3 regions of the Planococcus notacanthi genome follow, and region 3 is predicted to be linked to each of the others. Evidence: riboswitches for the same ligand, from Rfam matches in the RefSeq annotation. Region 3 holds a riboswitch; each other region holds the start of a gene.
What was found. Region 3 has a riboswitch for cobalamin ahead of cobT (nicotinate-nucleotide--dimethylbenzimidazole phosphoribosyltransferase). Riboswitches for the same ligand answer to the same signal wherever they lie in the genome.

Region 1: another riboswitch for cobalamin. It lies ahead of QMA01_RS08325 (acyl-CoA thioesterase); the one in region 3 lies ahead of cobT (nicotinate-nucleotide--dimethylbenzimidazole phosphoribosyltransferase).
Region 2: another riboswitch for cobalamin. It lies ahead of QMA01_RS04700 (hypothetical protein); the one in region 3 lies ahead of cobT (nicotinate-nucleotide--dimethylbenzimidazole phosphoribosyltransferase).

The regions. Positions count from the first base shown of each region.
Region 1 is NZ_JASDCQ010000002.1:180,085-184,301, reverse strand. Features, by position in the region: partial or broken gene QMA01_RS08330 (ribonucleotide reductase N-terminal alpha domain-containing protein) at 1-1,138, opposite strand, end outside; gene QMA01_RS08325 (acyl-CoA thioesterase) at 1,140-1,625, opposite strand; cobalamin riboswitch at 1,778-1,956, opposite strand; gene QMA01_RS08320 (PAS domain S-box protein) at 2,066-2,845, opposite strand; gene QMA01_RS08315 (MFS transporter) at 3,086-4,217, shown strand, end outside.
Region 2 is NZ_JASDCQ010000001.1:966,971-971,187, reverse strand. Features, by position in the region: gene QMA01_RS04705 (ABC transporter substrate-binding protein) at 41-976, opposite strand; gene QMA01_RS04700 (hypothetical protein) at 976-1,521, opposite strand; cobalamin riboswitch at 1,690-1,888, opposite strand; gene QMA01_RS04695 (HNH endonuclease) at 1,943-2,893, opposite strand; gene QMA01_RS04690 (cytochrome c oxidase assembly protein) at 3,188-3,973, opposite strand; gene QMA01_RS04685 (GGDEF domain-containing protein) at 4,125-4,217, opposite strand, start outside.
Region 3 is NZ_JASDCQ010000002.1:284,003-288,219, forward strand. Features, by position in the region: gene QMA01_RS08885 (ABC transporter ATP-binding protein) at 1-553, shown strand, start outside; gene QMA01_RS08890 (ABC transporter permease) at 556-1,764, shown strand; cobalamin riboswitch at 1,824-1,998, shown strand; gene cobT (nicotinate-nucleotide--dimethylbenzimidazole phosphoribosyltransferase) at 2,085-3,134, shown strand; gene bluB (5,6-dimethylbenzimidazole synthase) at 3,153-3,803, shown strand; gene QMA01_RS08905 (monooxygenase) at 3,872-4,180, opposite strand; gene QMA01_RS08910 (DsbA family protein) at 4,194-4,217, opposite strand, start outside.

The sequences.
Region 1 (4,217 bases), 100 kb from region 3:
CGTAAAAATCTTCAAGTCCAAGCGCATTGCCGTTTTCATCTGTCCAGCCCATCACTTGCTTAATCTGATGCGGACAGAACGTATGCCATTCGCCGATGCTGCGGCCGTTTTCGTCTTTTTCCTGCAGCCGCTCCATAAACAGGTCCGGAATCGACACGCCGGTGAAAATGTCGTGCGCTTTGCGGCGCTCGTCGCCGTTATTGGTTTTCAAGTCCAGGAATCCGTTCATGATGTCTTTGTGGAAGACATCCAAATAAATCGCCACTGCGCCTTGGCGCTGGCCGAGCTGATCGACACTGACCGCTGTATCGTTGACCAGACGGATCCACGGCACCACACCTGATGAATTGCCTTTGAATTTTTTGATGTCCGATCCTAAAGCACGAACTTTTCCGTAATAGATCCCGATGCCGCCGCCATCTTTGCTGAGGCGTGCGATATCCCAGTTGTTCAGATAGATGCCGTCCAGTGAATCATCGACAGTATCAATAAAACAGGAGGACAATTGTCCGAAACTTTTACCGGCATTCGATAAAGTCGGCGTGGCTACTGTCATATACAGCTGGCTCATTGCCCAGTAAGCTTCTTTCACCAACTCGAGGCGATGCTCTTTTGGTTCGTTTTGCATCAACGTCATCGCAATGACAAGAAAACGCTCCTGCGGAAGCTCAAATAATCTTCCTTCATAGTCTTTCGCTAAGTAGCGGTCAGCCAACAGGAACAAGCCGATGTAGTTGAACAAGAGATCCCGTTCAGGTTCGATTTCCTCACCCAATAAGATGATTTCCTCTTTCGAATAAGCCGCAAGAAGCTCTCCTGAATAAATGCCGATCCCTGTCAGCTTTTCAATAAGGCGATAGAAGTCGCCATATTTCTGGGAAGCGGAAAAGTTGCGGCTGTCTCCAGCTTTTTTGTATAAGTCGCCAGCATACAATTCTGCTGCGGTGTACGTCCAATCAGGCTCGTCCATCGTGATACGGTTCAGTGCATACAACAAGGACTGCTCTCCTTTTGCCTGCTCAGCTAAGTTCGCTGTCCGCTCCAATAGTTCTCGCGTATCTAGTCCATATACATCTGTTGCCCGCTGCAGCGCTCTTTCCACTGTCTTTATTTCTGTTTCTTCGATTTTCATGTTCATATCAACACAACTCCTTTGCGTATTCGTTCACTTTCATGCGGCGCTCTTTGCGATCTTGGGCGCTTTTAAATAGTTTTTCTTCGGCAGCCGTTTCCGGAACTACACCGCTCACCGGTGTCGGCTTGCCATCGCTGTCGACTGCCACCATTGTCAGAATGGCTGTAGTCGTCAAACTCCTTGTGCCTGTTTCGATTTGTTGGCATTCAGCTTTAACATACACTTCCATAGATGTTCTGCCTGTTGAGATCACCACTCCCTCCAAAATAAGGATATCCCCAACTTTTGCCGAAGATAGGAAATTCACCGTATCGATCGAAGCGGTCACAACTGCTTTTCCGCTATGCCTCATGGCTGTAATGGCGGCGATTTCATCTATGTACGCCAATACGGTGCCGCCGAATATGGTCCCCATGTGGTTGGTGTCCGGGGGTAGGACCAATCGTGTCTGAATGGTTCTGGCCACCCCTGCTGCTAATGGTTTTGTCATGAGTATCCATTCCTCCATCTCTGATATACAAGAAAAAACCCCATCCTCTCAGGGAGGATGGGGTTTAGATACGCAGAATATCGGATGGGAAGCAGAATACAGCTATCCCATGCATAATACCTTCGTTATCCCTCTCAGCTCCCGGAGAAGATCATAAACTCATAACGAAGGCAGGTCTCCTGGCTTGTGCGTCATCCTCTGCTATCTCCTTCCCGTCCGTTGGACAGTGGATTGCGATAGTTCGTCTGCACTTACAGTTGCGGGAACAGCTCCGGAATTTCACCGGATTCCCTATTAAGCCTTTTCAGGCACCTTCGTTATTGGTTCTACTATATATAGTGAATAATTTTAATCAATCACTAAATATTGTATTCATACACTATAAATCACTTTATTGCCTTTGACAAGAACTTCTTCATTCCTGCCGTTAAGTCAAAGTTTCAGTCAGTCGCCAAATAACGCTTCAAGGCTTGTTTCACCGTGCCCATCGTCGTCAATTGGCTAAAGTCCACACGCGCTTCAATCGCTTTTAATGCGAGTTCGGGACGGATTCCCGTGAAAATCAGTTTGATTCCGAGCAAGCGCATAATGTGGTCGATTCTATAAAGAAATTCTGCCACGACATTATCAATATTGTAGATGCCGGACACGTCAATAATAAGGCAATGCAGATTTTCTCCTTGAATTTTTTGCGGAATGATATCAAGAAGCAGATGGCTGCGATCCCCATCTACTGAACCTACGAGCGGCAAAACTGCCAAGCCACCAATAATCGGCACGATGGGAGTTGATATCTCATTTTTTAATTGCATTAGATCTCGTTCAGTTTTCTTCTGCGTCGTAATGTCGCGGATAGTGGACTGGATTGCGACCGTTTCTCCATATTGGACCGGGTAGCAATACAGTTCGACATCGGCTTGAGTTCCGTCAAAACGCTTAACAGTAGTCTCAACCAATTCTCCAATGGTGCGATCCTCCATGCCTGTACGGATGCGTTTCGCAATGAATTCTTTGTAATCATCCGTAAACACATCCACGATGTTTGCACCGATAAGCGTATCCTTATCGGCTTTGAAGAATTCCGATCCGGGCTGATTTATATATAAGACTTTCTGATTCGAATGAATAATGGTTGTTTCATCGGAATACTCCGTGATTTGTTGGTAAATTTCTTCTTTTTCTTTAATGCCCAAGGGTCTTTCAGGTACTGCATTTAGCATTTTCTTTCACTCCTTTTGACTAAGAAACTGCCAGTTCCTCTATTCTACACTTTTTCAGAAAAACTTTCAGTCGCGGCAAAAGCCTCAAGATTTCTGAATGATTCTTTTCTTTACAGTTCTATTTCAAATCTTGTAAAGGAAAAATATTATGTTATGATAATAAGCTGTGATTTCAACATATTTTTAGATGCCGTTTTTGGAAATACGCTACCTTAAGGTTAGAGTTATTGGAGATGCACGATGAAACAAGTAACAGGAAACGCTTTTCACTACGGCTGGGTCATTATCGCGATCGCGGCCTTGTCTCAATTTTTCTCTGGTCCCGGACAAACTTATTCGAATTCAATTTTTATCGATTATTATATAGAAGATTTTGGCTGGAGCCGTTCCACGGTTTCCGGTATCTACTCGGCTGCGACATTGACGGCAGGATTCCTGTTGTTTTTCGTCGGGCGCCTGATTGACCGAAACGGCTCACGTAAAATGGCCGTTGCCGTATCCGTCGCCCTTGCCGTCGCCTGCTTTTTCAACAGCTTCGTAACAAGTCTCGTCATGCTGTTTATCGGCTTCTTTTTTATTCGCTTGTTGGGCCAAGGCTCTATGGCACTTATATCAAGCTCACTCATTCCGCAATGGTTTGTCAAAAAACGGGGCCGCGCCATCAGCATTGCCGCAATCGGCGGCTTAGTCAGTTCTGCCGCTTTTCCCCTGCTGAACGTTTGGCTGATCGAGTCATTCGGCTGGCGCAGTTCATGGCTGATTTTAGGAATCATCATCATTGTTTGCTTTACGCCGCTTGCTCTTTTCCTCATTCAAAACTCTCCTGAAGAAATGGGCTTGCTGCCGGATAACGGCGCTGCGCTTAAGGCGGAGCCTGAAAAGAAACTCATAAAAGAAGTCAGTTGGTCAGTGAAAGAAGCTTCAAAAACCCGTGCTTTCTGGCTGTTGCTGCTATGTGCAGCCATCCCGGGCATCGTCAATACCGGTTTGACCTTCCACCTGGTCTCCATTTTCGCTGAAAAGTCCCTGTCTCTTGAAACTGCAGCCGGCATTTTAAGTTTAACGGCATTGATCGGCTTGCCAGTCACTTTCATCACTGGAATTCTGCTGGAAAAAGTAAAAGTCCAGTATATGCTGACACTGGTATTTGCAGGCGAGCTAGTGTCGTTATTTCTTCTGCAGAAAGCTGATTTTTTGGCGACTGCCATGGTCTTCGGATTGGTCTGGGGCGTCAGCATGGGAATCGAACGGATTGTCATGGCTGTTGTCTGGCCCAATTATTTCGGCCGTAAGCACATCGGCAGCATCAGCGGCATCTCGATGGCGATGGTCGTCACGGGATCTGCGCTCGGTCCGTTGCCGCTCGGCATCG
Region 2 (4,217 bases), on a different contig from region 3:
GATCCCCGCTCAGCAAAATAGGAGCGGGGATCGTTTTGTTCTATTTAAATGCTTCCGGATAAACGGTTTTGGCTACCAGTTCAACCGCTTCACCGATTCTTGGCCCCGGACGTGAAGTAATATCAGAATCCACGAAAAAGACCTGATCGTTCTCAACGGCGTCAATGCTGTTCCAACCTTCACGTGCTTTAATCTCTTCTATGGGATCTTCCGTATAAGAAACTGTTGTTGCAATGATTTTCGGATTCCGTTGAATGACTTCCTCTTCAGAAATCTGTGGCCATCCTTCTAGATCGCCGAACAGGTTTTCAACATTGGCATGATCTAATATTTCCTGCTGGAACGTTTTTTGGCCGGTGGTGTAGATTTCAGGAGATGGGCTGATTTCAACATACAGTTGCCTTTTCTCTTCTACGTCGGATACTTTTTCTTGGACTTCCTCAATTTGCTGCTGGATAGAGCCTATTACTTCTTCTCCTTTATCTTCAAGGCCCATGACCGTAGAAATCTGTTCGATGTCCCCGTAGACATCTTCAAAGGATTCAGCCGATTCGATAACAAAAACTTGGATGCCTGCAGCTTCTAATTCTTCGTAGCCCGTAGGCCCACCTGTTGAATAGCCGATGACAACATCTGGATCCAATTCAATGATGCGCTCTGCATTAAAAACCACAGAATCGGACACACGTTCAACTTCAGCTGCTTCAGCTGGATAATTATCATAATCCGTAGCGCCAATAATTTTTTCTCCTGCTCCGATTTCATAGAGGATTTCGGTGTTGCTCGGTATTAATGACACGACAGTGGCAGGCACTTCCTCAAATTTCAATTCGTTATCCAAATCATCTGTTACCGTATAACTTGTTTGCTTTTCAGATTCGCTTGCTGTTTCTGTGTCGGATGTTTCCGATTGGCATGCGGTGAGTGTGAATGCTAATGCTCCAATGGATAGGTATTTAAAATAAGTAATTTTCATTAATTGTTGGCCACTTCTTTCTTTTTGGGTCTAGTTGGATAGGATTTGCTGATAAACGGAATTTCTTCTACTCCCTGCTGCTGATTGACATAGACAGCCATCGTAAACAGCAGGTTCGCCAATAGATTTGCATAATCAAAGAGGATTTCCGGTACATCCCGTTCCAGGCTGACCTTATGCAAAGCACGGACAGATTTTTTCGCTTCGCTCCGGCATACATGCAACACACAAGCTGCTTGAGTCCCTTGCGGCAAGACAAAATTACCGATTTTCTCACCAACAAAGTTTACATAATAATCATACATGCCACTTAACTCATTCAAATCTTCTTCATTAACTGCTAGCTTCCCTCGGACTGAACCATTCAGATGATAAACCTTTGGCTGGAGAATCTGCAGATCCCGTTGAACAGCCTCCACTTCTTTTACCAGCGACAACGCTTCGCCAATACGTGTCGTCAGTGAATCCGTTCTGATTTCAAAGTCGACGGTCGCAGCTGATTCGCGCATAAACGGATAACACAAGTAACGCATGTCTTTCTTCATCTTTTCACCTCTTTTTTCATATGGGTGAAAATCACAGCATTGAACGCTCCCGAAAACAACAAAAAGCCGCCCTCAAAAAGAGGGCGGCGCCATAGCTATTCAGAGACATACTCCAGCAGTCAAAAATAGAAAGGTTGCCGTATGATTCCCTTATCTTCCGAAGAGTAAAAATACGTTCAAAAAAAGGTAGGTCTCCTGGCTTGTGCATCGTTTTACTCTAAGAACCTTCCCGTTCAATTGACATAGGTCGTTTGAACAGTGGCATTTTCTTATTTCATACGCACTTACAGTTGCGGAAACAGCCCCGGAATCTAACCGGGTTCCCTGTTATGCTGACGAATCAGCACCTTTTTTCTGCATGATTATTCACTTGTTTTCAGTGTAGCACAGTTCAGACAACCAAAGACATAACAAAATTCAATTATTCCTGGTTTGTCATCAATTTCACTTTTCTTGGCTCTGCAAAAACAATTCGTTTATGCCATCTTAAATAAGGCGCATGCTCGGCTGACACGGGAACCTTCAAGTTTTTCCGCAATCTGTAGACTGGATAGTCTTCCTCCGGAATACGGCTTGAAATGTGGAGGCGGCCGCCTCCGGTGAATGCGATATAGCCTGCAGAATAAAGCGATGCATGGTTGGCGCAAAGCAAAATGCCGTTGAACGGATCCAAACGCTCTGAATCTGAACTGTCTTTCCACGGTTTCGCATGGGTCGCTGTCAGCACCTCTTCAATGGCGATGCCGCAAATCGGACATTCCCCGTTCCAAAGCGGCAACAGGCTTTCCCGGAACTGCTCTTTGCCTCTGCGCATTTTCGTTTTGATTTCCAGTTCAGCTTCTGCGATCAGGCTAAGCAATGGATTATGCGCGGTCTTTTTAATCACTTCCATCGATAATTCCAACTGCTCCATTTCCAACGTAAAAACATTCAAAGAACTGATCAATTCCAGAAATTTCATCGCCAGCTCTTCGTTGCAGGGATAGAGATAGCCTGAATTGCCGTTGGCATCTTCCTGAAAAGCCGAGTATTTAGTTGGCAGCAACGGCTCGATTTCCTGAAAAGACCCCTTGATCGATAACGGAACATCCAATTCGCGATAAGCTGTGCGTGCGATAAATGCAGGTTCGCTGCCTCCCTGCTCATCTGCCTGCTTCGGTTTTGTGCCTTTATGGAAATCTTCCCGTACCCGGCTGATCGCCACTAAAAATCCTTTGACGTAATGAAAGACGAGATCGCCTTTTTTCAATTCCTGCATGCGGTTCCAAGAATGGGGCACCATGCCTGATTTGTCGACTTGCGGCGTCCAAAGAATACCCGCCGCACATTCTTCCTGATACGTATCTCCTTGCATAACAATATAACTATTCATGAATTGCCTCCTAATAATGGTGATGCTCAAATTCATTCGATCTTATGTAATGGTGCAGATTATTCGAATCCAAACGCTTACCTCTAGTTTAACCCAAAACAAGAGCTTTTGCCGGGGAAAAAAGAAAAGCGAAGGCAGCCGTTTAGCTCTGACAGGCATAAGACGCACTGGCGAAGCGGCGCTCTTTGCCGCACAGCCAGAGTGGCTTATGACCCGAGGAGCTGGCTGCCGGAGCTGGACAAAGGAAAAGCCGAAGCACCCGTGAAGCCCTAATTAGCATGGGAAACGTTACCGCTATCCTTCTTCCACCGACTCACTTTTCCGAGGTGCCGTCGCTTTATACCATTGGTAGCAAAGAATGATGATGAGGACCAACTCGACGAAATCGCCCCCATAGTACATCACCTGCCCTCCTACCTCCCCTTGATCTCCCGGTACACCAGCCGGCGGATCTGCATAGATTCTTTTAGCCAAAATTTTGTGTGCGGCCAATGAGACGATGAGGATAATTGAACGGAAAAGAAAACTGAGTCGGTGAGCTGTAATATCGATGTAAATGATGGATGCCGTAAACAGGTAGCCCGCCAAAAATACGTGTAGATGGACGATCAGGTAAACAATTGAGGATTGGTGCATCCATTCAAACAAACTGGTCAGGTATAATACATACAACCCACCAATATTTAGAATCAGCGCAGTAATGGGATTGCTCAACAGCTGAAATGGCTTGCTTTTCAGTAGCCAGGATACTTTTCTCGCTAATGGAACGGGCAACGACCTCAAGAGCAGCTTCATCGGCATCGCAAGAACCAACAAGAGCGGTGCCAGCATGCCAAGCAATAGATGGGTCCACATATGGCCAACGAAATTTCCCTGTGCAAATTCCGCCAGCGGACCTGTAATGACCAGAGCAATAGAAAAAATACCGAAGCCCCATAAAAAACAGCGGTACAGCGGCCATGGCCTGAATTTCAGGCTCGTTAAAGCAGCGGCTAATGGGTAAAATAAAAATGCCAAAAACAGCACTACAATGACCATGGCTTCCAGACTGTCCATTCCTTGTTGCATATCGTGTTCCACCAATACACCCCCATCCCGCATTCCATACTGATTGATTTGCCTTTCTCTCCTCTACCCGGTTTGGCAACCTGCTATGTTTTGTTTCAACAGTTCATTTCATAAAAAAAAGCCGTTGCTGAAATGCAATGCGGCCATCTTGCTGAAGCTGTCTTTAATTAAATACCTCTTCAACTTCTTTTTCTTTTTTTTCTGCGAAAGCAGTAACTCGGTTTCTGCCGTCACGTTTGGACTGATATAAAGCTTG
Region 3 (4,217 bases):
GAAATGGATTGAACGATTGGAAATAAGCCAGTATATCAAAAAAGACACAGGAGATTTATCGAAAGGAAACCAGCAAAAAATTCAATTGATCGCTGCGCTTATGCATGATCCGGATTTGATTATTTTGGATGAACCTTTCAGCGGACTTGATCCTGTTAATGCCCAAATGTTGGAGCAGGTGATAGAAAGTCTGATTCAAGAGAAAAAAACCTTAATCTTCTCAAGCCATCGAATGGAGAGCGTTGAATCATTTTGCGATCGGGTCTATTTGATGAAGCAAGGCGAGGTCGTGCTTTCAGGATCCATCTCGGATATCAAGACCCAATACGGATTTAAGTATGTAAATATCGAATCTACCCAGCCCCTGGAAGAATATTTGATGGGCTTGCAAACTGAGTTTATAAAAAAGGGGAAAGAATATCAATTACAGGTAAAAACCATGGATCAAGGGTTATACCTCATCGAAAAAATAAAAAGCTTGGTTCCGATTCGGAAAATCGGCATCGCCGATCCATCATTAAACCAAATCTTTATTGAAAAGGCAGGGGATTGAGATTGAGAAATTTTTATCTGGTCTTTAAACAATCTTTTCGGGAAAGAGTGACTTCGAAGTCCTACCTTACGACAACGTTTGCGTTGATTCTGATTTCCATATTCGCCATTTCATTGCCCAGCATCTTGGAGAATTTTGCGGATCCGAAAGAAGAAATGGTGGTTGTATCCAATGCCGCCGATATAACTGTCTCGGAACTGGAAAAGCAATTGACCGATTGGGAGTGGAAAGAAGGGGCACAACAGCAGATAGAATCTTTGAAAAAAGAAGCGCAGGAAGGAAAAATTGCTGGCTTATACCTAATTGATGACAATGCCAGCAATTATTCTGTGACCTATTTTTCCAAATCGAATGACGTCGCTTTAAATTCGTCTCTGTCCCAGTATCTTCAGGCGAAGAATACGCAAAGAATTGCCGATAGCAACGGTATGTCGGAAGCGGATCAACAGTCCTTGTTCGTTCCGGTTGCCATGGAAAAAGGACAATTCACTTCAGAGAATGAAGTATCGGTGTTTGTGATTTACTTGATGCTGATGTTCATTTTGATGGCAGTTATGATGTATGGCACAACGATTGCAACCGGCGTCGCCTCAGAAAAAGCTTCACGGGTCATGGAAGTAATGGTGACAAAAGTAAACCCGCTGGCGATGATTTTCGGTAAAATATTCGGAATCGCTTTAGCAAGCCTCATGCAGTTCGCCGCTTTCTTTGGATCTGTTGCGTTGTACTTGAAATCAGGGCTTGTGGAACCCGCACAAAGTTTAGGGAATTTTGACTTGAATCTATCGGCGCTGACAGCCGAGCATTGCGTGTACTTCTTCATCTTCTTTTTATTGGGGTATTTATTATATGCTTCTCTATATGCGGTGTTCGGTTCCATGGTCAGCCGTCCTGAAGAACTGAACGGAACGACGATGCCAATTTCTATTCTCTTGATGGTCAGTGCTTTCTCGGGAATCCTTTTTGTCATGGATGACCCTGCATCAACGCTATCCAAGTTCATGGCAACATTTCCGTTTACCTCACCATTCAATATGATTATTCTGATCATGAAAGACGCTGCATCATTTGGGGAAATCGCTCTATCCATCGGCTTGCTGGTGATCACCACCTTTGCATTCGGTTATTTTGCAGCAAAAGTCTATCCGAAAGGCATCCTTCACTTCGGAGAAAATTTGAAACTGCGTCAGCTTATTATGAGGAAGTCATAAATTGCTTCTCTGGTTGTGTTTGCAAAAACGCGCTTTTGCGGTAAGCTAAATGAAAGAATAATTGAATAACCGTAACAGGTGCCCTTCGGGGAGAATAGGGAATGAAGTGAAAATCTTCAGCGGTCCCGCCACTGTAACGGGGAGTTTTACAGATTTGCCACTGGAGATTGGTCCGGGAAGGCCTGTAAAACGGTGATCCGGAGCCAGGAGACCTGCCTGCTTACGTTCTGCTGATAGATCATGGAAAAGTCTTTAGTTTATTTGTTCACGCAAATAAACTGGAGGCTTTTTCTTTTTAATTCAGAAAGGGGAAGAGAAAGATGAATTTATTGCAGCAAACAATGGAGCGTATTCAAGGGTTGGACCAGGAAATGGTGGGAAAAGCGCGGGAGCGTGTGGACAGCCTGATCAAGCCGCCGCACAGTCTCGGCAAGCTGGAAGAGCTCGCTGTGCAATTGGCTGGAATTTCGGGAGAATTGTATCCAGAGTTTGATCGAAAAGCGATTATCGTGATGGCTGCCGACCACGGCGTTTATGAGGAAGGGATTTCTTCCAACCCGCAGGAAGTGACATATGCGCAAACGATGTTCATCGCAAAAGGCATCACCGGAGTCGGAGTTTTGGCGAAAACAGCGGGAGCGGAAGTGGTCACCGTCGACATCGGCGTTAAAGGAGACTTTCCGAATGATGCAGGGGTGATCGGCCGGAAAATCAGGCAAGGCGCAGGCAATATTGCGACAGGGCCGGCGATGACGATAGAAGAAGCGATCCGCTCGCTGGAAACGGGGATTGCCATTGCAGAAGCGGAAATCCAAAAAGGCGCCAATCTGCTGGGGACCGGCGAAATGGGCATCGGCAACACCACGCCAAGCACCGCCATTTTATCGGTGCTTGGAAACATTCCATCTGAAGAGATTACCGGCAAAGGTGCAGGAGTCGGCAGTGGAGGAATCTCGCATAAAGCCCAAGTCATTAAGAAAGCGATTGAAACGAACCGGCCGGATAAAGACAATGCCATCGACGTTTTGGCCAAAGTCGGTGGACTGGAAATCGGCGGCATGGCAGGTGTCATGATCGGAGCGGCAGCAAACCGCGTGCCGGTTGTACTGGATGGGTACATCTCCACCATTGCGGCGCTGATAGCGGTGTCGATCGAACCGAAAGTGAAACATTACCTGATTGCTTCGCATGCAAGCGCTGAACCGGGCGGGAAAAAAGCAAGTGAATTGCTGGGCATCCAGCCGGTGCTGCATATGGAGATGTGTTTAGGTGAAGGGTCGGGCGCCGCTTTAGCATTCCCACTTGTAGATGCGGCCTGCCGGATAATGAAAGAAATGGCCACGTTTTCGGAAGTTGGCCTTAAGATTTGATGAAGAGAGGAGAAAAAGATGTTTACTGAAGAAGAAAAAAGAGGTGTATATAAAGCAATTTACACTAGAAGAGATATTCGCAGCTTTTTGCCGACGCCTGTCCCGGAAGAACTGATCACCACTATTCTGGAGGCTGCACACCATGCGCCGTCCGTAGGATTCATGCAACCCTGGAATTTCATTATCGTATCTTCATCTGAAACAAAAGAAAAGCTGGCCTGGGCCGCAGATAAGGAGCGGCGGGCACTGGCCATTCATTACGAAGGGGAGAAAGAAAACAAGTTTCTCGGATTGAAAGTAGAAGGCATAAAGCAGGCGCCCGTAACGATTTGTGTAACTTGTGATCCGACAAGAGGCGGCTCTCATGTCCTGGGGCGCAATTCCATTCCTGAAACAGACGCCTTATCCACGGCCTGTGCCATCCAAAATATGTGGTTGGCTGCCTGTGCAGAAGGCTTAGCGATGGGCTGGGTAAGCTTCTATAAGAAAAACGACGTCCGGGACATCCTGGACATTCCGCCGCATGTCGATCCGATCGCCCTTCTGTCGCTTGGCTATACGCAAGATTATCCCGACAAACCGATTTTGGAAGCAGCGGGATGGGAAAAAAGGCGTTCGTTAGAAAACCTGGTCTTTGAGGATAAATGGAGTGGGAAACTAAACGCATAAATGAAAAAGAACAGGCAACGCGTATCCAATCGCGTCTCCTGTTCTTTTTTAATTTATACCTGTATTTTTTACTGGTTGACCAAGCCTTTATTGATTTCCGTCAGTGCAGAATTGACTTCGAAAATCTTGGCATGGACCGGTGAAATGCCAAACCCTGCTAAGCGGTTGGTGTGCATATCTACGTATTTTTCAGCGGTTTCTTTTGTTTGGAAAAGATAAATGCCGCCAGCTTCTTTTGTTTCCGGGTTTTCAGTCCAAATCTTCCACAGGAAGCCCTTTTCCTGGTTGATGCTTTTCGCCAGTTCTGTGAATGATTCTGCCATTTCATCTCCGAAAGGGCCATCCATCTTAAAATCTACTTGCAGGATATATGCCATGTCGTTTTCCTCCTTATTTTGTGGCTGGTGTGAAATA